DNA from 2 places in the Paenibacillus sp. NPDC057886 genome. Region 1 is predicted to be linked to the other one. Evidence: riboswitches for the same ligand, from Rfam matches in the RefSeq annotation. Region 1 holds a riboswitch; the other holds the start of a gene.

Region 1 (4,214 bases):
ATCATTACAGAAAACCGAATCCTATAAAAATAGGACCGGAAAAATGAGTCTTCCGGTCCTTTTTGCTCTCGCTGTTATGTAAGTTGAGTTGATGAAATACATGTAAACACAATGATGCTCCGCAAACAGAATGATCTTCCGATCGCTGTTATCCCCTGATTTCTTTGATTCATTTATTGAATTGGTTGAAATAAGGGGATAAAGGCGAGCGCTTCGCTTCTTCAGGTTCTTTCAGTTTGCTCCGTCTGAGTATTTACATAAGAACATCTCAAATACAAACACCAAGAGCAATCTTTTTTAGTATTTAAGATCTGTGTACAGTGGGAATTGATCGGTAAGCGCCGTTACTTCAGCACGGGCTTCGTCCAATTTAGCTGTATCTTTAGGGTTTTTCAATGTTTTGGCAATAATCTTACCAATAGCCACCATAGCTTCTTCGTTCATACCACGGGAAGTAGCTGCAGGTGTACCGATACGGATACCGCTCGTTACAAACGGGCTAGTTGGGTCAAACGGAATTGCATTTTTGTTCACGGTAATGCCGATGGAATCAAGTACATGCTCGGCTTCCTTACCTGTGATATTCACGCTGCGTGTGTCGATCAGCATCAAGTGGTTGTCTGTACCGCCGGATACGATGTTCAATCCTTCAACAATCAGCGTTTCAGCCAATACTTGTGCATTTTTCACCACGTTTTGTGCATACGTTTTGAACGAAGGTTGCAGTGCTTCACCGAATGCTACTGCTTTGGAAGCAATGACGTGCATCAGAGGTCCACCTTGGGAACCCGGGAATACCGCTTTATCAATCGCTGCTGCCCAAGCTTTGCGGCACAGAATCATACCACCACGAGGTCCACGCAGCGTTTTGTGAGTTGTTGTCGTTACGAAATGCGCATGTGGAACCGGGCTTGGATGCAAGCCTGCAGCTACCAGTCCTGCAATGTGAGCCATATCCACCATGAACAAAGCACCTACATCATTAGCAATGGAAGCAAGCTTTTCAAAATCAATGATACGCGGATATGCACTTGCACCTGCAACGATCATACGAGGACGATGTTTAAATGCCGCTTTGCGCACTTCATCATAATCAATCAGGAATGTATCTTCTTGTACACCGTAAGCCACGAAATTGTACAGCAATCCGGAAGCATTAACCGGGCTACCATGTGTGAGGTGTCCGCCATGCGCAAGGTTCATACCAAGCACAGTATCACCTGGTTTCAGAGCCGCAAGGTATACTGCCATATTCGCTTGTGCACCGGAGTGAGGCTGAACATTCACATGTTCTGCTCCAAACAATTCTTTGGCACGATCACGCGCGATATCTTCTACGATATCAACATGCTCACAACCACCGTAGTAACGTTTGCCTGGATATCCTTCAGCGTACTTGTTAGTAAGTACAGATCCCATTGCCTCAATAACCGCTTCGCTTACGATGTTCTCGGATGCGATCAGCTCAATGTTGTTTTGTTGACGTTTCAGTTCAAGATTCATCGCTTCCAGTACTGCCGGGTCATTCTTGCGCAATTGTTCCATGATTAAATTCCTCCCAGGTATAAGTGAAGTTATAAAGCGAAACTACAGTGGTTACACTCCTGACTTCGATTGCATCACCATCTTCCGATCGCTGTTATCCCTGGATTTTTCTGAACTCCCTTATAATAAGGGGAAAATCCAGGGATAAAGGCGAACGCTTTGCTTCTTCAGATTGGTGTTGCACTCTCCGTTTTCGTGTAAAGTCTAATTTGGCTTTATACAGGTTGAAGATATCAGTCACAAAATGTTGAATCTGGTTGTTCTTCCATACGATACACTGCACGCTCGCCGCCAATCAACTTCGGACGGGTCAATGCTGTAGTTACACGGGCATCACCGATGTAGCGGAGTGCTGTTCGGAAAGGTACTGCCACATGCCGCAAGTGCATGCCAATCATCGTCTCCCCAATATCCAGTCCCGCATGGGCCTGCACATGTTCAGCCAGGCATGGATCAGTCAGCGAGCGATACGCTGCGGATGCCATGGAACCACCTGCTTTGGGCACGGGTACTGCACCAACTTCAGTCAATCCAAGACGTGTAAGCAGTGAACGCTCCATAACCAGTGCACGGTTCAGGTGCTCACAGCATTGGAATGCAACATCAAAACCGGACTCCTGCTGCACCTCGCGTATACCCGCAAGAAGCTGCTGCGCCACTTCAACCGCACCGCTTGTACCAATCCGTTTGCCTGCGACTTCACTTGTACTTGTCCCGATCACAACGATCTGTCCAGGTCCAAGCTGTCCGGCAAGCGCCAGTTCACGCAGAATGGATGCGGTCTGTTCATGCAATCCGGGTTGTTCCGAATCTAACTCAATAGTCATCCTATCGCCTCCCGATAAAATCATGCCCGGCTTCCTCTTGGCTGCCCGTGGTATTCTTGCATGGCATTTCAGGTACTATTATAGCGAATAATCAGATGAAAGACGAAAAAAAGAGCAGTCTGCGGGTAACGCAGAATTGCTCTTTTGCCCAGGCGACCGGCCGTTTGTTCCGGTGCTCCATTGTGGTTGTGCCCACTTCGTCGCCAGTTACACCGGATCCCTGTTTTCCCCTTCATCATAAAACAACCTGCGTTTAAAATCAACGGGTAATTTACATCCCGTGTCCGTTTTTATATGGAAATCCAACGGCAGCTGCGAATGATAAAACGAATTAAATTAATCCAACTTGTCCAAAAGTCTGTCGAGCGCGGTCCGAATCTCTGCCGCAGCTATGTTGTAATCGTCACGACTGCCGCCAAACGGGTCCGAAATATCAAAGCTCGGAATGCGTTGTCTGATCTCGATCGCCCGCTCACGTTCAGATGCCAAAATTTCCTGACCTAGCGCACGTTTCATCTCCAATGTGGCAAACAGGCTGTCCAGCTCCTGAAGATCATTCAGGACTTGCTCGTCATTTTCCACATACTCTTTCAAGGTATACGTCTTGTGTACCGAGTCAGGAAAAACCTGCATGACATGTTGTTTATGACTGCGTGTCAACGTGAGAATCAGATCGGCCCAACCGACCAGGTTTGAGCTAAGGAGCGTCGAATGAGGTGGTCCCTCAACGTTGTGATCCCTTAGTACGGCCTCCGCATGACGGGAAATCGGCATGCCCGTAGTTGCGGCTACACCCGCGGAACGAACATCCACCTGAATGCCCCGCTCAGACGCCAGTTTACGTAAAAGTCCCTCTGCCATGGGGCTGCGACATGTATTCCCTGTACATACAAACAAAATATGTTTCATTATGGTTAGCCTCCCCATTTTGCAAATGTTGTCGAATCATGTTTGAAGCTCCATCTGATCAATGAACCTCATAACTATATATTGAAGACTGCACCAGGCTGTAATCATGGTTACGTTGTTTTTTAAAATATAAACAAAAGTCCAAAGGCGAGCAAGATCGCTCCGCCGGCCGCTTCCCCGTAATCCCCCATGTTCTGGCTCACACGTCGTCCCAACAGCAGACCCATGACGGACATCAATCCACCGCATACGCCAAAAGCCAGCACCGTTAATACCAAATCACTGCTGAACATGCCGAGAGAGACTCCAACGGAAAATGAATCCACACTGACACTCAGTGAGAACAGAGTCACACCGAGCAGAGATCGATGATCCACCAGTTTGGTGTCTCCCTCCCGGAAAGCGTTCAATATCATATGGGCGCCGAGCAGGACCAGCAAACCCCCAGCTGCATACGTCGTAATGTCACCAAGCAGGGAACTGACGTACTTGCCTGTATACATGCCGATGAGCGGCATGATGATGTGTAACAGGGCCGTTACGGTACTGATTCGCAATACGTCTCTCAGACGAATACCCTTCATGCCAATCCCGATTCCAAGTGAGAACGCGTCGAGTCCGAGAGCGACGGCCATAATCAAAATGGTTACCAACTGCCCTACATGGGCAGACACATCCCACATCCCCATACCCCCAAGTCACGTAAAGGTTCTTGTACACCATATGCGGACAAGATCATAAACATGACCTGAGAAGACTTTTTGCAATCTTGGTATTCAAAGTGTAAGAGAATTGCTGGTCTTGGCTTAAGGGCGGGTGTCAGAGGAAACTTTTTATGGCAATATTATGGAAAAAGGGAGCTATCGGTTACCGACCTGAATGAGTCGGTGACCTGCCGCCTTGAGCAGCCGGTTCATGACGGCTGCTCCCAGT
Region 2 (4,214 bases), on a different contig from region 1:
ATAACAAGGTAACTAACACATTATAGGAACATCATTTTTTAAAAGAAGTGAATCTCTGGATTAGTTGTGTGTATCCGCTTTAGCTGACTTTTAATCTGCAAACCGGATACACACCGCATAAAAAAGAACGACAATCCTGATCAAGGCATTGTCGTTCCTCATTCATATCAATTCTCTTCCCTATATATTCCCCGCTACAACAGTTCGAACTGAAGCTGAGGTTCAGCTATCTCAGCTTTTCCTTCATGCTGTCCAGCATCATATCCCAATTCCAGAACCGCAGCAATCCGCTCGTTGCCTAACACGCCAAACGTTTCAGTACGGCTCCGGTCGTACATCCAGCCATGCAACGTGCTGCGCACACCCAGGCCCTGTTCATGGGCAAGCAAACGAAAATTTTGGATTAGACAGCAGACGGCTGCAAAATCCTCTTCCCGCTTATGATGATCCGCCTCTTCCTTCACCAAGACCAGAAGATAGGCTGGAGCGTGCTCCTGCAATCCCTGCATGAGTTTCCCATTACGGTTATCGGCAAAAATAAATCGCCACGGCTCACGAAGTCCATCATTTGGCGCCCACACGGCGTGATTGAGCAATTCAAGGATTAGCTGCTGCGATACCATTCGATTCGAAAAATCTTTCGGACTGTCTATTTCGCCTACCAGATCGAACAATTTCATTTTTAGAGCCTCCCCTTCTACGTAGTCTGAGCCTGCAATACTTTCCACTTCTGCTCAGCTGGTGTTCTTTTCCGGCTTCTTGGCGCTTTGTCGTAGTATCCTATATGAAGAACGCCAACAAATCTTTCATCCTCACGCAGTCCAATTCCTTTGAAAAAGCCTTCATTCTGAATCATGGACTCTGTATCCCACAGCATTCCTAACCCTTGTTCCCAGCCCAGCAGTTGGAAGCTTTGAATCATCCCGCAGGCAGCCGCATAATTACGGTCATTGGTCAGACGATCCGGTCCTACAGTCGACATAACAATGACGTGAGCAGGAATATCTGTAAACCTCTTTTTAAACACATCCAGCAGTTTTCCCGGAATCAGCTTGCCGAGTTTGCTTTGCGACATCTGTTCCAGCATGCAGTCCACCAACCGTTTGCGAGCTTCGGGAGTTCCGGCATAAACAACACGCCATGAGCCAGCTTCAACAGATGGTTGAAGCCGTGTGGCCTTGTGCAGCAATTCAACAACCAACTCCTGTCCCACCGGTGTAGAATTGCATTTACGAATACTTCTGCGTTCCCTGATCAATTCTGCCAGACTCAAGTGTTTCACTCTCCTTCAGTTTATCTGGATTCCATATCCATGCTGCTGTCTTGAAGAAATTGATGTATTATTTTCAGCTCCGGTTCCGAATATTTGTCCAAAGAACGATAGAACCGTTCAGCCACAAGTACATGCAGACGTTCATGCAGTTCAAAGATCTTTTTGCCTTGCGGTGACAACCGGAAATAGCTCTCCTTCTTGTTGTCATTCATTTTCGTACGTTTGACGAACCCTTCCTCCAGCAGTTTGTTGCCGATCTTGGTAATGCTTGCTTTGGACAAATTCATCGCGTCGGCAATACCTGTGTTGTTAATAGGCTCATGCTTGCCAATGCACTCTATCATATGAACCGCGGTCAAATGCTGAGGGATTTTGTCCATGCTTTCCCGCTGGGCGATACTTAGAAAATGTTCAATTTCCGTATCCTTGTGATTCTCATATACATGTAAAAATCGGATAAATTGGTCATACAGTAACTGTTTTGTTCGATCTATTGAATCCAATCTTCTATCACTCCTTATTTACTAATAAACAATAAAAAACCTTAATTTATCAATCTTGTTCACTAATTTAATCTAAAATAGTTTACTAGTTAACAATATAGCACAAGTGAGAACAGTTATCAAATCCATTAACTATTGAACAATTCTTCTTTTTCAAGTACTATCAAACTAAACAATTTAAACGATCATATGTAACTGGCGAACACGGTGAACCGTGAGGGAGCATATGGTTTTGTAATAAGCCGTACGCCTGGGCAGAGGTAAGGAATATTTATTTCCTTGCCTCTTTTTTATGTTGAAAGGGCGATGTGAAAATGAGTACTGACAAACTGATCTTGAATGGACAAACGGTAGCGGATTTTATGAAGGAAGACATGGCCTCGAAGGTTGCCATTCTTAAGGAAAAAGGCATTCAGCCTTGTCTTGCTACAATCCTCGTCGGAGATGATCCTTCTTCAGCGACCTATGTGCGTATGAAAGGAAATGCTTGTGCTCGCTTAGGCGTGCAATCCATTAAGGTCGTTCTTTCTGCGGATACCACCACGGATGAATTGATTCAAGAAATTAACAAGCTAAATGATGACCCTTCCGTACACGGTATTTTGCTTCAACACCCTGTTCCGAATCATATCGATGAAAGAGCAGCTTTTGATGCCATTAGCATCGAGAAAGACGTGGACGGTGTAACGACCCTCGGTTTTGCACTTAATGCTTTTGGAGAAGCTGAATTCCCCTCCTGTACACCACAGGCTATTATGCGTATTCTGGATTTCTACAATATTCAAATCGAGGGCAAACATGCGGTTGTCATCGGAAGAAGTCCAATTCTGGGCAAACCTGTCTCAGCCATGCTGCTAAACCGGAATGCAACGGTGACGACTTGCCACTCCAAAACCGTGAATCTGGAGGAAATCGTGAAGCTTGGCGATATCATTATTGCAGCCGTGGGCAAACCGCTCTTTGTTAAAGGAGACTGGATTAAACCCGGTGCTGTCGTTATTGATGCAGGTTATAACAAAGGCAATGTCGGAGATGTGGACTATGAAGCTTGCTTTGTCCCTTCTTCAGCAATTACACCTGTACCGGGCGGCGTTGGTCCAGTAACGATCGCGACGCTCATCGAACATACGATTAAATCTGCCTACAAGCAATCTGAAAATGTATAAATGAATTAGCCAAAAAAACAAGGTCCCTCCAGTAACGAGGGGCCTTGTTTGTCTTTGAATACGCTCTAATTGAAAATAAGAAAATATATATAGCTTTTTTTCTCTTTTTACAAATGGATCATATCTATATTATTATGAACAAGGCTTGGGAAGGAGATAAACATAACTTGAAACCTCTAGTACAGCTGCTGCATTTTGGTTATCATCAGGCGATGAGCTGCATTTTTCCTGTGGCGATCTTTGGAACGTTGGCCCTCTCTAGCGTAATTCAGATACCCTTTCTTTATCGCTATGATGCCATTTTGCTTATTTTATTAGCAGTGCAGTACCTGATGTACCGCAGCGGATTGGAAACACGTGATGAAATCAAAGTCATCTGTATATTTCACGTGATTGGGTTAGTACTGGAGATGTATAAGGTCTGGATGGGCTCCTGGTCATACCCTGAGCCTGGGTATACCAAGCTCTTGGGTGTTCCCCTTTATAGCGGATTTATGTATGCAAGTGTAGCAAGCTTTATGTGTCAAATATGGCGCAGATTGCGTATGGACATGACGGGCTGGCCAGGGTTTGCATCTTCTGTTCTGTTAGGAGGAGCCATCTATATCAACTTTTTCACACATCATTTTATTCCCGATTTTCGGTGGTGGTTGACCGCTCTTGTATTTATTGTTTTTCGAAAAACATGGATTATCTATCGGGTACGTTTAACTACCTATCGAATGCCGTTAACGCTCGCTTTTATCATCGTAGGTTTTTTCATCTGGACCGCTGAAAATATAGCTACTTTTTTTAACGGCTGGAAATACCCTGACCAGCATGACTCCTGGCAACTGGTCAGTTTTAGCAAGATCAGTTCGTGGTTCCTTTTGGTGATTATTAGTGTCATCATTGTGGCCCAACTGAAATATGTCAAAGCCAATCGAAAATAATGAGTAGGAGGATACAATGGAAGACGTTATTTTGTGGTTGAAATATGTGTTATTAGGTATCGTACAAGGGGCTACAGAGCCTATTCCGGTTTCATCGAGCGGACATTTGATTATTGTTCAACGATTGCTTGGCATGAAGCAGAACGGATTATCCTTTGAAATTTTGACGAACACAGCCTCCCTGATTGCCATTATGTTTATCTTTCGGGAAGATATCAAAAAACTTATTGTAGGAGGCTGGCGATTCCTAGTCTCTCGCAATGCGGAGTACAGAGCAGATTTTATGTTTTGTCTATACATAATCATTGGTACCCTACCTGCTGCGATCGGGGCTGTGCTA

The links. Region 1 has a riboswitch for ZMP and ZTP ahead of ACFVQB_RS07825 (TIGR01440 family protein). Riboswitches for the same ligand answer to the same signal wherever they lie in the genome.
Region 2: linked by a shared signal. The riboswitch ahead of ACFVQB_RS05790 (bifunctional 5,10-methylenetetrahydrofolate dehydrogenase/5,10-methenyltetrahydrofolate cyclohydrolase) and the one ahead of ACFVQB_RS07825 (TIGR01440 family protein) in region 1 are both predicted to bind ZMP and ZTP.

The regions. Positions count from the first base shown of each region.
Region 1 covers NZ_JBHVMZ010000002.1:137,841-142,054, forward strand. The annotation lists gene ACFVQB_RS07820 (serine hydroxymethyltransferase) at 298-1,545, opposite strand; gene ACFVQB_RS07825 (TIGR01440 family protein) at 1,779-2,372, opposite strand; ZMP/ZTP riboswitch at 2,512-2,593, opposite strand; gene ACFVQB_RS07830 (low molecular weight protein arginine phosphatase) at 2,709-3,281, opposite strand; gene ACFVQB_RS07835 (manganese efflux pump MntP) at 3,404-3,964, opposite strand; gene ACFVQB_RS07840 (L-threonylcarbamoyladenylate synthase) at 4,142-4,214, opposite strand, start outside.
Region 2 covers NZ_JBHVMZ010000001.1:1,310,517-1,314,730, reverse strand. The annotation lists gene ACFVQB_RS05810 (MFS transporter) at 1-26, shown strand, start outside; gene ACFVQB_RS05805 (nitroreductase family protein) at 195-680, opposite strand; gene ACFVQB_RS05800 (nitroreductase family protein) at 698-1,282, opposite strand; gene ACFVQB_RS05795 (MarR family transcriptional regulator) at 1,294-1,776, opposite strand; ZMP/ZTP riboswitch at 1,958-2,039, shown strand; gene ACFVQB_RS05790 (bifunctional 5,10-methylenetetrahydrofolate dehydrogenase/5,10-methenyltetrahydrofolate cyclohydrolase) at 2,091-2,942, shown strand; gene ACFVQB_RS05785 (DUF817 domain-containing protein) at 3,077-3,874, shown strand; gene ACFVQB_RS05780 (undecaprenyl-diphosphate phosphatase) at 3,891-4,214, shown strand, end outside.